One region of the Micromonospora sp. NPDC049089 genome, then DNA from elsewhere that is predicted to be linked to it. Evidence: predicted binding sites of a transcription regulator. Region 1 holds the regulator's gene; each other region holds the start of a gene.

Evidence for each region. Region 1 encodes HrcA, which represses chaperone genes, less so after heat shock. Its sites were predicted from a motif close to GGTTNGCACNCTCNNNNNGAGNGTGCNAACC; they were not measured.
Region 2: a site for HrcA is predicted at 2,730-2,760, ahead of groES (co-chaperone GroES). Genes of this name have one in related genera too.
Region 3: a site for HrcA is predicted at 2,645-2,675, ahead of groL (chaperonin GroEL). Genes of this name have one in related genera too.

Annotation. Positions count from the first base shown of each region.
Region 1 covers NZ_JBEZEH010000149.1:11,825-16,357, forward strand. Annotated here, with positions in the region: gene ppk2 (polyphosphate kinase 2) at 1-385, shown strand, start outside; gene AB0B48_RS23280 (16S rRNA (uracil(1498)-N(3))-methyltransferase) at 390-1,124, opposite strand; gene dnaJ (molecular chaperone DnaJ) at 1,126-2,271, opposite strand; gene hrcA (heat-inducible transcriptional repressor HrcA) at 2,347-3,369, opposite strand; gene AB0B48_RS23295 (DUF4870 domain-containing protein) at 3,595-4,236, shown strand; gene hemW (radical SAM family heme chaperone HemW) at 4,303-4,533, opposite strand, start outside.
Region 2 covers NZ_JBEZEH010000217.1:7,462-11,994, forward strand. Annotated here, with positions in the region: gene AB0B48_RS28155 (substrate-binding domain-containing protein) at 1-753, opposite strand, end outside; gene ybaK (Cys-tRNA(Pro) deacylase) at 933-1,412, opposite strand; gene AB0B48_RS28165 (methyltransferase domain-containing protein) at 1,438-2,634, opposite strand; gene groES (co-chaperone GroES) at 2,894-3,208, shown strand; partial or broken gene groL (chaperonin GroEL) at 3,279-4,533, shown strand, end outside.
Region 3 covers NZ_JBEZEH010000002.1:87,327-91,859, reverse strand. Annotated here, with positions in the region: gene AB0B48_RS01015 (GNAT family N-acetyltransferase) at 1-444, shown strand, start outside; gene AB0B48_RS01010 (hypothetical protein) at 523-771, shown strand; gene groL (chaperonin GroEL) at 828-2,450, opposite strand; gene AB0B48_RS01000 (hypothetical protein) at 2,723-3,886, opposite strand; gene AB0B48_RS00995 (cold-shock protein) at 3,982-4,185, opposite strand; gene AB0B48_RS00990 (GNAT family N-acetyltransferase) at 4,511-4,533, shown strand, end outside.

The DNA.
Region 1 (4,533 bases):
CTCGGGCATCCGGCTGGTCAAGTTCTGGTTCTCCGTCTCCCAGAACGAGCAGCGCACCCGGTTCGCGATCCGCCAGGTCGACCCGGTCCGGCAGTGGAAGCTGTCTCCGATGGACATCGCCTCACTCGACCGGTGGGACGACTACACCGAGGCCAAGGAGGCGATGTTCTTCTGGACCGACACGGCCGACGCGCCGTGGACGGTGGTGAAGAGCAACGACAAGAAGCGGGCCCGGCTCGAGGCGATGCGGCACGTGCTGCACCGCTTCGACTACACCGGCAAGGACCCCGCTGTGGTCGGCGCACCGGACCCGCAGATCATCGGAAACGCTGGGCTGGACCTGGGGCCGGAGGAGGAGGTCGTACCGGTGTTCCCGAGGCCCTGAACGGTCACCAGCGGCCGAGGCGGGCGGCGAGCACGCTGAGGGCCGCCACCCCGGCGGTGGAGGTGCGCAGCACGGCCGGCCCGAGGCGTACGGGTCGCCCGCCGGCCTCGACGAAGGCGGTCAACTCGGCCGGGGCGATGCCACCTTCCGGGCCGATCACCAGCACGATCTCGCCGGTGGAGGGCAGCTCGGCGGTGGTGAGCCGGTCGTCGGCCTCCTCGTGCAGCACGAACCCGACGGCGGCACCGGCGATCCGGCGGGCAACGGTGGCGGTGGACTCGTCCGGCGCACCGGCCACCACCGGCAGCCACGGCCGGCGGGCCTGCTTGGCCGCCTCCCGTGCGGTGGCCACCCACTTCTCCCGGGCGCGTACGCCCCGGTCGCCGCGCCACTGGGTCACCGAACGCGATGCCGCCCAGGGCACGATCTCGTCCACCCCGACCTCGGTCATCGCCTGCACGGCCAGCTCACCCCGGTCGCCCTTGGCGATGCCCTGCACCGTCACCAGTCGGGGTACTGGCGCGTCCGCGTACCCCCGGGAGGTGACGGTGACCTCCAGGCTGCCCCGGCCGACGGCCGTGACCACGGCGGCGGCCGTGCCACCCCGGCCGTCGGCGAGCAGAAGCTCCTCGCCGACGCGCAACCGCTGCACTGTCGCGGCGTGGTGCCCCTCCGGGCCGTCCAGGGTCAGCCCGTCGCCGGTGGGCAGCGCCTCCACCAGGAACAGCGGCGCGGACACCTCAGGCGTGCCCGTTGAACGCGTCGCGCATCCGGGAGAAGAAGCCGCCCTGCTTGGACAGCTCGGCGACCTCCTCACCACGGGTCTTGGCGAAGTCGCGCAGCATCTTCTCCTGGTCCGGGTCGAGCTTGGTCGGCGTCCGCACGTCCAGGTGGACGTAGAGGTCGCCCCGGCCGGTGCCGCGCAGGTGCGGCACGCCCCGGGCGCGCAGTCGCAGCGTGCTGGCCGGCTGGGTGCCGGCCTTGACGTCGACGGTCTCCTCGCTGTCCAGCGTCTTGATGGTCAGCCGGGTGCCCAGCGCCGCCGCCGTCATCGGCACCGTGACCCGGCAGTGCAGGTCGTCGCCCTTGCGGGAGTACACGTCGTGCGGGCGCTCGTGGATCTCCACGTAGAGGTCGCCGGCGGTGCCGCCGCCGGGGCCCACCTCGCCCTGCTGGGCCAGCCGGATCCGCATGCCGTCCTCGACACCGGCCGGGATCTTGACGGTCAGCGAACGGCGGGTCCGCACCCGGCCGTCGCCGGCGCAGGTGGGGCAGGGGTGCGGGATGGTGGTGCCGTAGCCCTGGCACACGGTGCACGGCCGGGCGGAGACCACCTGGCCGAGGAAGGTGCGCTGCACCGACTGCACCTCGCCCCGACCACCACACGCCTCGCAGGTCGCCAGGTGCGTGCCGGCGGCCGTGCCGGCGCCGGAGCAGGTGGTGCAGAGCACCGCCGTGTCGACGGTGATCGGGGCCTCCACGCCGAAGGCCGTCTCGTGCAGGTCGAGTTCGAGCCGCAGGATCGCGTCGGCCCCAGGGCGGGTACGCGGCCGGGGGCCACGGGCGCCACCTCCGGCACCGCCGAAGAACGCGTCCATGATGTCCTGGAAACCGACGAACGGGCCAGCGCCTCCGGGGCCACCCGGGCCGCCGGCACCGCCGCCACCAGGGGCGAGCGGGTCACCACCCAGGTCGACGATCTGCCGCTTACGGTCGTCCGAGAGGACCTCGTACGCGGCGTTGATGTCCTTGAACTTCTCCTGAGCCTCCGGGTCCGGATTGACGTCCGGGTGGAACTGGCGCGCCAGCTTGCGGTAGGCGCGCTTGATCTCGTCATCGGAGGCTTCCCGGCTCACACCGAGAATGCCGTAGTAGTCCCTGGCCACTGCGTTCCGTGTCCTCATGTTCGTCTCGCGTTGCGCCGGTCGGCGGCCGCAGCCGGCCGCATCGGCCCTGACCAATCAGTTCTGGGCCAGCAACTCGCCCACGTAGCGTGCCACGGCGCGGACCGTGGCGATGTTGCCGGGGTAGTCCATCCGGGTGGGCCCCAGCACCCCCAGGCCGCCCAGGATGGTGGTACCCGGGCCGTACCCGGTGCTGACCACCGAGGCGGCTCGCAGGTTGTCGAACTCGTTCTCGTCGCCGATCAGCACCCGGGTCGTGCTCGGCTCTGTCTCACCGATGAGCTTGAGCAGCACGACCTCCTCCTCCAGAGCTTCGAGGATCGGCCGCAGGGAGCCCTGGAAGTCGAGCAGGCCGCCCCGGGTGAGGTTCGCGGTGCCGGCGAGGGCGATCCGCTCCTCGTGCCGCTCGACGAGCGTCTCCAGCAGGACGGTGGCGAGCGTGGTCATGGTCGGACGCAGGCCGGGCGGCGCTTCCTCGACCAGCGCCTGCACCAGCGGGGGCGTCTCGGACAGCCGGGCGTTGGCGAGCTTCTCGTTGATCAGTCGGCGCAGGTCGGTGACGTCGTCGGCGGGCACCGGGCCGGGCAGCTCCACGAGTCGCTGCTCCACCCGCCCGGTGTCGGCGATCATGACGAGCATCAGCCGGGTGGTGGAGATCGGCACCAGCTCCAGGTGACGCACCGAGGAGCGGGCCAGGCTCGGGTACTGCACGACGGCGACCTGTCGGGTCAGCTGGGCGAGCAACCGCACCGTGCGGTGCACCACGTCGTCGAGGTCGACCGCGCCGACCAGGAAGCGCTCGATGGCCCGGCGCTCGGCCGGGCTGAGCGGTTTGACCCGGGACAATCGGTCGACGAAGAGGCGGTAGCCGCGGTCGGTGGGCACCCGGCCGGCACTGGTGTGCGGCTGCCGGATGTAGCCCTCCTCCTCCAGCACGGCCATGTCGTTGCGGACCGTGGCCGGGGAGACCCCGAGCTGGTGCCGCTCGACCAGCGCCTTGCTGCCGACCGGCTCCTGGGTGGAGACGTAGTCTTCGACGATGGCGCGGAGCACGGCGAGTTTTCGGTCGTCGAGACCCATCCTCCGCACCTCCTGTCGCACGTCGGCCGCCGGCGCTCTGGGCCGGCCGGGCCGTCCTGGCACTCGACTGTAGCGAGTGCCAGTCTACGTCGGCGGGCCCGCCCACGCGATGATCAACGGCCACCCTTCGGTGCGGCCCACGACACCCTGTTGGGCCGATCGGCCCGCACTGGGAGGCGAAGTCGCTCTGGTGCGGCGTTGCCACCGGCACCTACCGTGACATCCATGACTGAACCTCCTCGCCCTCCCGGGTCGGGCGACCCCGGCAACTACCCGCCGGAGCCCACCTCCCCCGGGCCGTACCCGTCGGCCGAGCCGCCCACCGCACCACTGTCCGGGGCGCCCGGCCCGGCCGGCTATCCCCCGCCCGGTGGCTATCCGCCGCCCACCGGTGACCAACCGCCGTCAGGCGGCTACCCTCCGGCAGGCGGCTACCCCCCGCCCGGGGGCTATCCCCCGCCCGGCGGCTACCCGCCCGGTGGCTACCCGGCCGGTGGGGCCTACGGCGGCCCCGGCGGTGGCTACGCCAACAACGAGGACAAGACCTGGGCGTTGGTCGCGCACTTCGGCGGCGCGCTCGGCGCGCTGGTCAGTTTCGGTCCGCTGGGCTTCGTTGCCCCGCTGATCGCCTACCTGGCCCGTGGCCAGCAGTCGCCGACCGTCCGGGCGCACGCCCTCGCCGCCCTGAACTTCCAGATCCTCTGGTCGATCATCGCGTTCGTACTGCTCTTCGTGAGCTGGTGCCTGCTCTTCCTGCCCAGCATCGCCGTCGTGGTGATCCAGATCCTGTTCGGGATCATCGCCGGCATGAAGGCCAACGAGGGCACCCCGTACCGCTACCCGATGACTGCCAGCTTCATCAAGTGAACCGGGCCGGCCGCTCCCCCGGCCGGCCCGATTCACCGCCGTCCCGGTCCCGGAGCGGTGGGCCACTCAGGGCAGCAGATCGCGGACGACCGCGTCGGCGAGCAGCCGCCCGCGCACTGTGAGCACCGCCCGGCCGGCGGCGTAGTCGTCGGCTGCCAGCAAACCGCCGGCCAGGGCCCGCTCGGCGCCGGCCCTGCCGGCCGCGTCGAGCACCGCCAGCGGGAGACCGCTGGCCAACCGCAGCCGGAGCATCACGTCCTCCATGTGCGCCTCGTCGACGGTGAGCACCTCCCGGGC
Region 2 (4,533 bases), on a different contig from region 1:
CTTGTTCTTCTTCAGGATCGAGATGGCCGCGTTGCCGAGACCGTCGTTGGCGGCCAGCACGCCGTCGATCTTGCCGTTGGCCGTGGTGAGCTGCTGCTCGAAGATCGTCGCGGCCTGCGCGTTGTCCCACGCCGGCACCGCGTCCTCAGGGCCCTTGACGTATTCCTTGGAGTCGAACTTCGGCTTGAGCACCGAGTCGTAGCCAGCCTTGAACAGGGTGGCGTTGTTGTCGGTGGGGGAGCCGTTCAGGTACGCCACGACGGGGTTCTTGGCGCCCTTCTCGGTCAGGCACTTCGACAGACCCTCGCCCTGGAGCTTGCCGACGGTCTCGTTGTCGAAGCTGACGTAGTACTGGGCGGAGCCGCCGAGGGTGAGCCGGTCGTAGTCGATGGTGGCGACGCCCTGCGACTTGGCCTTGTCGAGCACTGCCTTGCCGGTGCCGGAGTCCAGGTTGACGATCATCAGAGCGGTCACACCGCTGGTGATCATCTGGTCGGCGATGGTCTGGAAGGCGGTCTTGTCGTTCTGGGCGTTCTGGATGTCGTACTGGACGCCGGCGGCCTTGAACGCCTCCTCCAGGAACCGGCGGTCCGCGGTCTCCCAGCGGGCCGAGGACTTGCTGTCCGGGAGGATCACGCCGATCTTGGGGGTCTTGGCGGAGGCGGCCTTGTCGCCGGAGTCGTCGCCACAGGCGGTCAAGCCGCCGGTCGTGAGCAGGCCCACGGCGGCGATGGTGAGGATCCCCTTACGCATGTGCAGGGTCCTTTCGGAGGTGGGGGAGGTGTTGTTTTGTTGTGTCCGGCAACGTATTTCGCGTCACACCGGCTCCACAAGACCGCGCAGGTGCATAGTTTGTTGGGAGCGATAACAATTCAGCAACGCGACTGTTACTCCGCGGGTATCCCACGGGGGTGTCGACGTAACGACTGTCGTCAGTGGGTCTGCAACGGCGCGGTACAGGCGTCGGTCAGCGCCACCAGATCCGCCGCGGCCAGTTCGAGTTGCAGACCACGCCGACCAGCCGAGACGTAGATCGTCGGGAGATCCAGCGCGGATTCGTCCAGCACTGTGGGCAACCGTCGACGCTGCCCGAGCGGGCTGATCCCACCGCGTACGTAGCCGGTGGCCCGCTCGGCGACCGCCCGGTCGGCCAACGCCGCCCGCTTGCCGCCGACCGCAGCCGCGAGAGCCTTCAGATCCAACTCGCCGGTGACCGGAACGACCGCCACGGTGAGCGCGCCGTCGACGTCGGTCACCAGAGTCTTGAACACGCGCTCCGGTGCCACGCCGAGCGCCACCGCCACCAACGCGCCGTAGTTCGGGGCGTCCGGCGCCACCCGGTACGGATGGGTGCGATGCGCGATGCCCCGCTTGACCAAGAGTGCCGTTGCCGGCGTGCCCTGTCCCGCCACAGCGAAGACGCTAGTCGAGACGGCGCTAGTCGACCGGCCGGCCGATCAGCACCGTCGGTGCGCCGCCGACCCGGGTGAGCACCAGACTCGCCGCTGCGTCCCCGGCCAGCCGCAGGTCCCGCCGGAGCTGCTCCGGGGTGAGCGCCGAACCCCGCTTCAGGATCTCCACCCGGCCCACCCGGCGCTCCCGCAGCAGCGCCCGCAGGCGCTTGAGCGAGAACGGCAACACGTCGGTGATCTCCAGGCAGCGCGCGTACGGGGTGCGGACCGGCTGGTCGGCGTAGAGGTAGGCGATGCTCGGATCGCCCAGGTTGGCGTCCAGTTCGCTGGCCAGTTCGGCCACGAGGTGCGCGCGCACCACCGCCGGGTCCGGGTCGTACAGGTAGCGACGCGGCGGCCCGACCGGCGCCTCGGCGGCACCCGAGCCGGTGAGCTGGTGGCTGCGGGCCTCGGCGCCCCGTTGGCGGTAGAGGGTGGCGCGACGGGGCACCTCCGCCAGCTCACCGCACCAGAGCGCGGCCTCGACCAGGTCGCCGTCCACGCTGACCCACTCGGCCTCCGCCCCGGCCGGGATGAGCGCGTGGTCCAGGCCCGGCGCGACCTTCACCACGGTGCGCGGCACCCGCTCGGCCAACCCGGTGACGAAGTCCCACGGTGGCGAGTAGGCGCGCGGGTCGAAGATCCGCCGCCCGGTGCCGGTGGCGCGGCGGGCCGGGTCGCAGAAGACCCCGTCGACCCTTGCCACGTCGAACCCGGTCGCGTCGCCGCACTCGACGGTGAACAGCTCGGCCAGGCCGGCCGCCTCGGCGTTGGCGGCGGCCATCGCCGCGGTCACCGGGTCAGCCTCCACCCCGTACACCCGGATGCCGGCGCGGGCGGCGGCCAGCGCGTCGGCCCCGAGCCCGCACCCGAGATCGGCCAGGGTCCGCACGCCGGCCGCGTGCAACCGGGCGGCTCGACGGTCGGCGACCACCCGGCGGGTGGCCTGCTCCAGGCCGGGGCGGGTGAGGAACATCCCAGCGGCGGCCGAGCCGAACTTGCCCACCGCCCGGTGGCGCAACTCGGCCTGGGTCAACGCCGCCGCGGCCAACGTCGGCGGCACCCCGGTCGCGCGCAGGGCCGACGCCGCGACCAGTGGATCACCGCCGGCCAGGTCGGCCGCCGCGGTGAGCGCGGCCGACCCCTCAGGGGTACGCAGCGCCGCCAGCTGATCGAGATCCACCCGGCCATTGTCCCGTCCGACTCGGAAAACTTGGCTGGCGGGGCGCGACGCGCTGGCACTCTCCTTGACGGAGTGCTAGCCACGGAATAACCTGCGATTAGCACTCTCACCCTGAGGGTGCCAGCTTCCGGGTCTCGCGACCCGGGTGCGCACGCCAGGCGGACCGGCACCCGCGACGACGGCACCGCCCGGTGGCATGAGGCAGATTGACGCTGGTCAGCCCCGCTGGCCAGCAACGAAACCAGTACCCCAGGAGGGTATGCCCGTGACTACCGCGACCAAGGTTGCGATCAAGCCGCTCGAGGACCGCATCGTGGTCCAGGCGAACGAGGCTGAGACCACCACGGCGTCGGGCATCGTGATCCCCGACACCGCCAAGGAGAAGCCGCAGGAGGGCACCGTCCTCGCTGTGGGCCCGGGGCGCGTCGACGACAACGGCAACCGGGTTCCGGTTGACGTGCAGGTCGGCGACACCGTCCTTTACTCGAAGTACGGCGGCACCGAGGTCAAGTACGCCGGCGAGGAGTACCTGGTGCTCTCCGCCCGCGACGTCCTCGCGGTCATCGAGAAGTAAGCAACCGATCAGTGCCACTGCCCCGGTCCGGCTCGCCGGGCCGGGGCAATGGCGCTTCGAAGGGACATTAATGGCGAAGATCCTGAGCTTCTCGGACGACGCCCGGCACCTGCTGGAGCACGGTGTCAACGCCCTCGCGGACACGGTCAAGGTCACCCTCGGCCCGCGCGGGCGCAACGTCGTCCTGGACAAGAAATTCGGTGCGCCGACGATCACCAACGATGGTGTGACCATCGCCAAGGAGATCGAGCTCACCAACCCGTACGAGAACCTTGGCGCGCAGCTGGTCAAGGAGGTGGCGACCAAGACCAACGACGTCGCCGGCGACGGCACCACCACCGCGACAGTGCTGGCCCAGGCGATGGTTCGCGAGGGTCTGCGCAACGTGACCGCCGGGACCAACCCGGCCGGTCTCAAGCGGGGCATCGACGCGGCGGCCATGAAGGTCTCCGAGGCGCTGCTCGGCAAGGCCGCCGAGGTCACCAGCAAGGAGTCGATCGCGAACGTGGCGACGATCTCCGCGCAGGACTCCACGATCGGCGATCTGATCGCCGAGGCGATGGAGCGCGTCGGCCGCGACGGTGTCATCACCGTCGAGGAAGGCTCGATGCTCACCACCGAACTGGACGTGACCGAAGGTCTCCAGTTCGACAAGGGCTTCATCTCGCCGAACTTCGTCACCGACCTGGAGGGTCAGGAGTCCGTCCTTGAGGACGCGTACATCCTGGTCACCACCCAGAAGATCTCGGCGATCGAGGAGCTGCTGCCGCTGCTGGAGAAGGTCCTGCAGAACAGCAAGCCCCTGCTGATCATCGCCGAGGACGTGGACGGCCAGGCGCTCTCCACCCTGGTGGTCAACTCGCTGCGCAAGACCCTCAAGGTCTGCGCGGTCAAGGCCCCCGGCTTCGGTGACCGGCGCAAGGCAATGCTCCAGGACATCGCGATCTCCACGGGCGCCGAGCTGGTCGCCCCGGAGCTGGGCTACAAGCTCGACCAGGTCGGCCTGGAGGTGCTCGGCACCGCCCGGCGCGTCGTGGTCGACAAGGAGAACACCACGATCGTCGACGGCGGTGGCCAGAAGGCCGACGTCACCGACCGGGTCTCCCAGATCCGCAAGGAGATCGAGGCCTCCGACTCCGACTGGGACCGGGAGAAGCTGGCCGAGCGGCTGGCGAAGCTCTCCGGTGGCATCGCCGTCATCAAGGCTGGCGCGGCGACCGAGGTCGAGATGAAGGAGCGCAAGCACCGCATCGAGGACGCCATCGCGGCGACCAAGGCTGCGGTCGAGGAGGGCACCGTGCCCGGCGGCGGCGCCGCCCTGGTGC
Region 3 (4,533 bases), on a different contig from region 1:
GCACTGCGGTCCACCGAGGCGACGGAGCGGCGGCTGGCCGACCAGGGCGTCACGGTACGCCGGGCGGAGCCGGCGGATCTTCCGGCGCTGACCGCGTTCGCCCGGTCCACCTTCGGCGGAACGTGGGACGGCGAGTTGGCCGGGTCGGTGGGGCGCGCGGACGCCGGTTGCCACCTGGCGGAGCGGGACGGCGAGGTGCTCGGCTTCGCCGCGTACGGGTCGTCCCGGCCGAGTTGGTTCGGGCCGATGGGCACCGCACCGGCAGCGGAGGGGTCGGGCATCGGTGGGGTGCTGTTGCGGCGCTGCCTGCGCGACCAGCGGTCGGCGGGGCTGGACCGGGCACAGATCGGCTGGGTAGGACCGGTGCCGTTCTACTCGGGCAGCGCGGGTGCGCGGATCGAGCGGGTCTTCTTCCTGTACCGGCGGACCCTGTCCGGGGGATAACCGGGGCAAACAGGACATGGATTCATTCGCCCGCATCGGCCAACGACGCCCCCTACCGTTTCGGTAGAGGAGGCAGCCATGACCACGGATGACAACCAGACCGAGGACGGCCCGCCGATCACCTGGAAGCCGGTGGGTGAACTCCCGGGCCAACTGCCGTTCGACAGGCTCGACTACGGCGACGCCGAGCAACTGGCCGAGATGACCACCGACGGCGAGCCGTCGGCGGCCGAGGAGTCGCAGGAGATGGTGGACGCGCCGATCCAGCTGCTCCCGCCGTACAACCGGGCGCAGAAGCGGCGCAACCAGCGCCCACTGCCGACCTGACGACGAACGGGGCGGACCGCGTCAGCGGCCCGCCCCGTTCGGTGTCGGAACTGGACTCAGAAGTCCATGTCCCCGCCACCCGGGCCAGCCGGGGCAGCCGGGGTCTTCTCCGGCTTGTCCGCGACAACAGCCTCGGTGGTGAGGAAGAGCGCCGCGATGGAAGCGGCGTTCTGCAGCGCCGAACGCGTCACCTTGGCCGGGTCGATGATGCCCGCGGCCAGCAGGTCGACGTACTCGCCGTTGGCGGCGTTCAGACCGTGACCCGCTTCGAGGTTACGGACCTTCTCCACCACGACGCCGCCCTCAAGGCCGGCGTTGACGGCGATCTGCCGCAGCGGGGCGTCCAGCGCGACCTTGACGATGTTCGCACCGGTCGCCTCGTCGCCGACCAGGTCGAGCTTGTCGAAGGCGGTCTTGCCGGCCTGCACCAGCGCGACGCCACCACCCGGGACGATGCCCTCTTCGACGGCCGCCTTCGCGTTGCGAACGGCGTCCTCGATGCGGTGCTTGCGCTCCTTGAGCTCGACCTCGGTGGCCGCGCCGACCTTGATGACCGCGACGCCGCCGGCCAGCTTGGCCAGCCGCTCCTGCAGCTTCTCGCGGTCGTAGTCGGAGTCGCTCTTGTCGATCTCGGCCCGGATCTGGTTCACCCGGCCCTGGATCTGCTCGGCGTCACCGGCACCGTCGACGATGGTGGTCTCGTCCTTGGTCACCACGACCTTGCGGGCGCGGCCCAGCATGTCGACGCTGGCGGCGTCGAGCTTGAGGCCGACCTCCTCGCTGATGACCTGGCCACCGGCGAGGATGGCGATGTCGGTCAGCATGGCCTTGCGGCGGTCACCGAAGCCCGGCGCCTTGACGGCGACCGACTTGAAGGTGCCACGGACCTTGTTGACCACCAGGGTGGCGAGGGCCTCGCCCTCCAGGTCCTCGGCGATGATCAGCAGCGGCTTGCCCGACTGCATGACCTTCTCCAGGATCGGAAGCAGGTCCTTCACCGACGAGATCTTGCTGTTGGCGATCAGGATGTACGGATCGTCGAAGACGGCCTCCATACGCTCCGGGTCGGTCATGAAGTAGGCCGAGATGTAGCCCTTGTCGAAGCGCATACCCTCGGTGAGCTCCAGCTCCAGCCCGAAGGTGTTGCTCTCCTCGACGGTGATGACGCCTTCCTTGCCGACCTTGTCCATCGCCTCGGCGATGATCTCGCCGACGGTGCTGTCGCCAGCGGAGATGGAGGCGGTGGAGGCGATCTGCTCCTTGGTCTCGACGTCCTTGGCGAGCTTGGACAGCTCCTCCGAGACGCTCGCGACAGCAGCCTCGATGCCCCGCTTCAGGGCCATCGGGTTGGCGCCGGCGGCCACGTTGCGCAGGCCCTCGCGAACCAGGGCCTGGGCCAGGACGGTCGCCGTCGTCGTGCCGTCGCCGGCAACGTCGTCGGTCTTCTTGGCGACCTCCTTGACCAGCTCAGCGCCGATCTTCTCGTACGGGTCCTCGAGCTCGATCTCCTTGGCGATGCTCACACCATCGTTGGTGATGGTGGGGGCACCCCACTTCTTCTCGAGCACGACGTTGCGGCCCTTGGGGCCGAGGGTCACCTTTACGGCGTCGGCGAGCTGGTTCATGCCCCGCTCGAGGCCGCGGCGAGCCTCTTCGTCGAAAGCGATCATCTTGGCCATACGGCGTTGTCCTCCTGGACACTCACGGGCCACCCGAGATGTGTGCCCCGGATGGGCCGCCTGGTGTGCGCACCTAGGGACGTCGCCACCTGGCGACGACGACGTCCTTCGGCCGGGCCGGATAGCCCGCGACGACCGGCCATGTGCTGCCCCGGTGTCTCCACACCGGCACAACCTGGCCCCACCGTCCCGACCGTTGGCACTCACGGTATGCGAGTGCCAATGACTTGTTTAGCACTCTCCCCTGCCGAGTGCAAGCACGATGCCGCCGCTCAGCCGAGTTCCGCAGCCAGTCCGGCGCTGTTCACCGGCGCCTCATGGGCACGCTGCTCGACGTACGTGACCAGCAGACCGACCATCTGCGCGAGATGGGCCGGCAGGGCCAGCACGGCGGTGATCCCGATCACCACCACCGCCCCGGCCGCGGTACCCGCCGAGGAGAACGGGTCCGTTCCGAGCGCGCCGGTGCCGATCCCTTCCAGGGCACCGGGGATCAGCGTGCCGACGATCACGGCAACGGCCACCAGGGCCACCCGTCCGAGCAGCAGGCCGAGTCGGTCGTGGAACATCCGGAACGATCGACCGATCGGGTTGTGCCGTTCGAAGAGATAGACCGGGCCGGCCATGCTCAGCGCGAAGGCCAGGTAGATGCCCGGCAGCACGCAGAAGCAGACACCGACGCCGATGAGCAGACTGACCAGCAGGGTCCACGCCCACAGCCCGAGTGCCCGGCGCAGGCCGTAGCGCAACGCGGACTCCAGGCTGGCCGGCTGACCGGCCGCCTGCTGGGTGATCACCCAGGTGCCGGCAGCCCACCCGACGGCCTGCACCAACCCGACGACCAGGCTGCCGCCGAGCAACAGGACCAGGAGGCTCAGCAGTTCGGCGACGAAATTGTCCGGCAGCGCGGGGGTCGACGTCGATCCGGCCTGGGCGGACCACTTCGCCGACGGGTCCAGCCCGAGGGAGACCACCGAGAGCACCGCCGCGGGCAGCACCTGGGTGAGCAGCATGATCGGCACCAACTGCCGCCAGCCCCGGCGCAGCGCTCCCCCGCACCGGTTGAACCAGCCGCCGATACCCGCGCCGGGTGGCGTGACCAGGGCGTCGTTCGGGTCAACCCCGTAACCGGGCGGATACCAGCCGACCGGCGGCCCCGGGTACCACGGCTGCCCGCCGTAGGGACCCGACCCGGGCGGGTAGCCCCCGGTGGGCGGGAACGCCCAGCCCTGCGATGGCGGGGCCGCACCCCAGGCACCCTGCGCGGGATCCCACCCGGGCGGCGGACCGGCGGGGCCGGAGGACGGGCCAACCGGGGGCGTGCCCGGCCCCCAGCCGGGCGGCGGACCGGCGTGGCCGGAGCTGCCGGCGGGCGAGGACGGGTCCGGCTCCCCCGACCCGGAGGACGGAGTGTGCGGGGGTGGCTGGTCGGTCATGAACGCTCCTCAGCATCGGCTGGAACGGTTCACGATCTTCCCGGGTGCACGCCAGTGCCGCAGCCCCGACTCACGGGGCCGATCGGCCAGGAAGCTCAGTCGATGACGCGTACGTGCTCTGCCTGTGGGCCCTTCTGGCCCTGGGTGATCTCGAACTCGACCCGCTGACCGTCGTCCAGCGCCTTGTAACCGTCCATCTCGATCGCGGAGAAGTGGACAAAAACGTCCTGCCCGCCGTCGACGGCGATGAAGCCGTAGCCCTTTTCGGCGTTGAACCACTTCACGGAGCCCTGTGCCACTGTGCACTTCCCTCACTCTGCCCGGCGTTGCCTGACTCGGCGCACGGCACGGCCGGACGCCCCGGACCACCGACTCAGCGATCGATGACCGCCATTGAAGAAGGTGACCGAAATCGCACGCTACACGAGGACTGACGGCCGCGCACTGCCACAAAACAGACACACTCCGAGGCGCACCGGCCGCGCTGATCGGCCGGGTTCCCGAGCCACCAAATTCGCCCGCGTCATTGCGAAATGGAGGGACGGTCGCCGGGCGACCCCGAGATGACGGCGATCGGGCCCAGCTCGCGAAACGCCACCCCTGCCCTGTGGTAGGCATGCGGACATGACCACCGACATGGGCCCGCC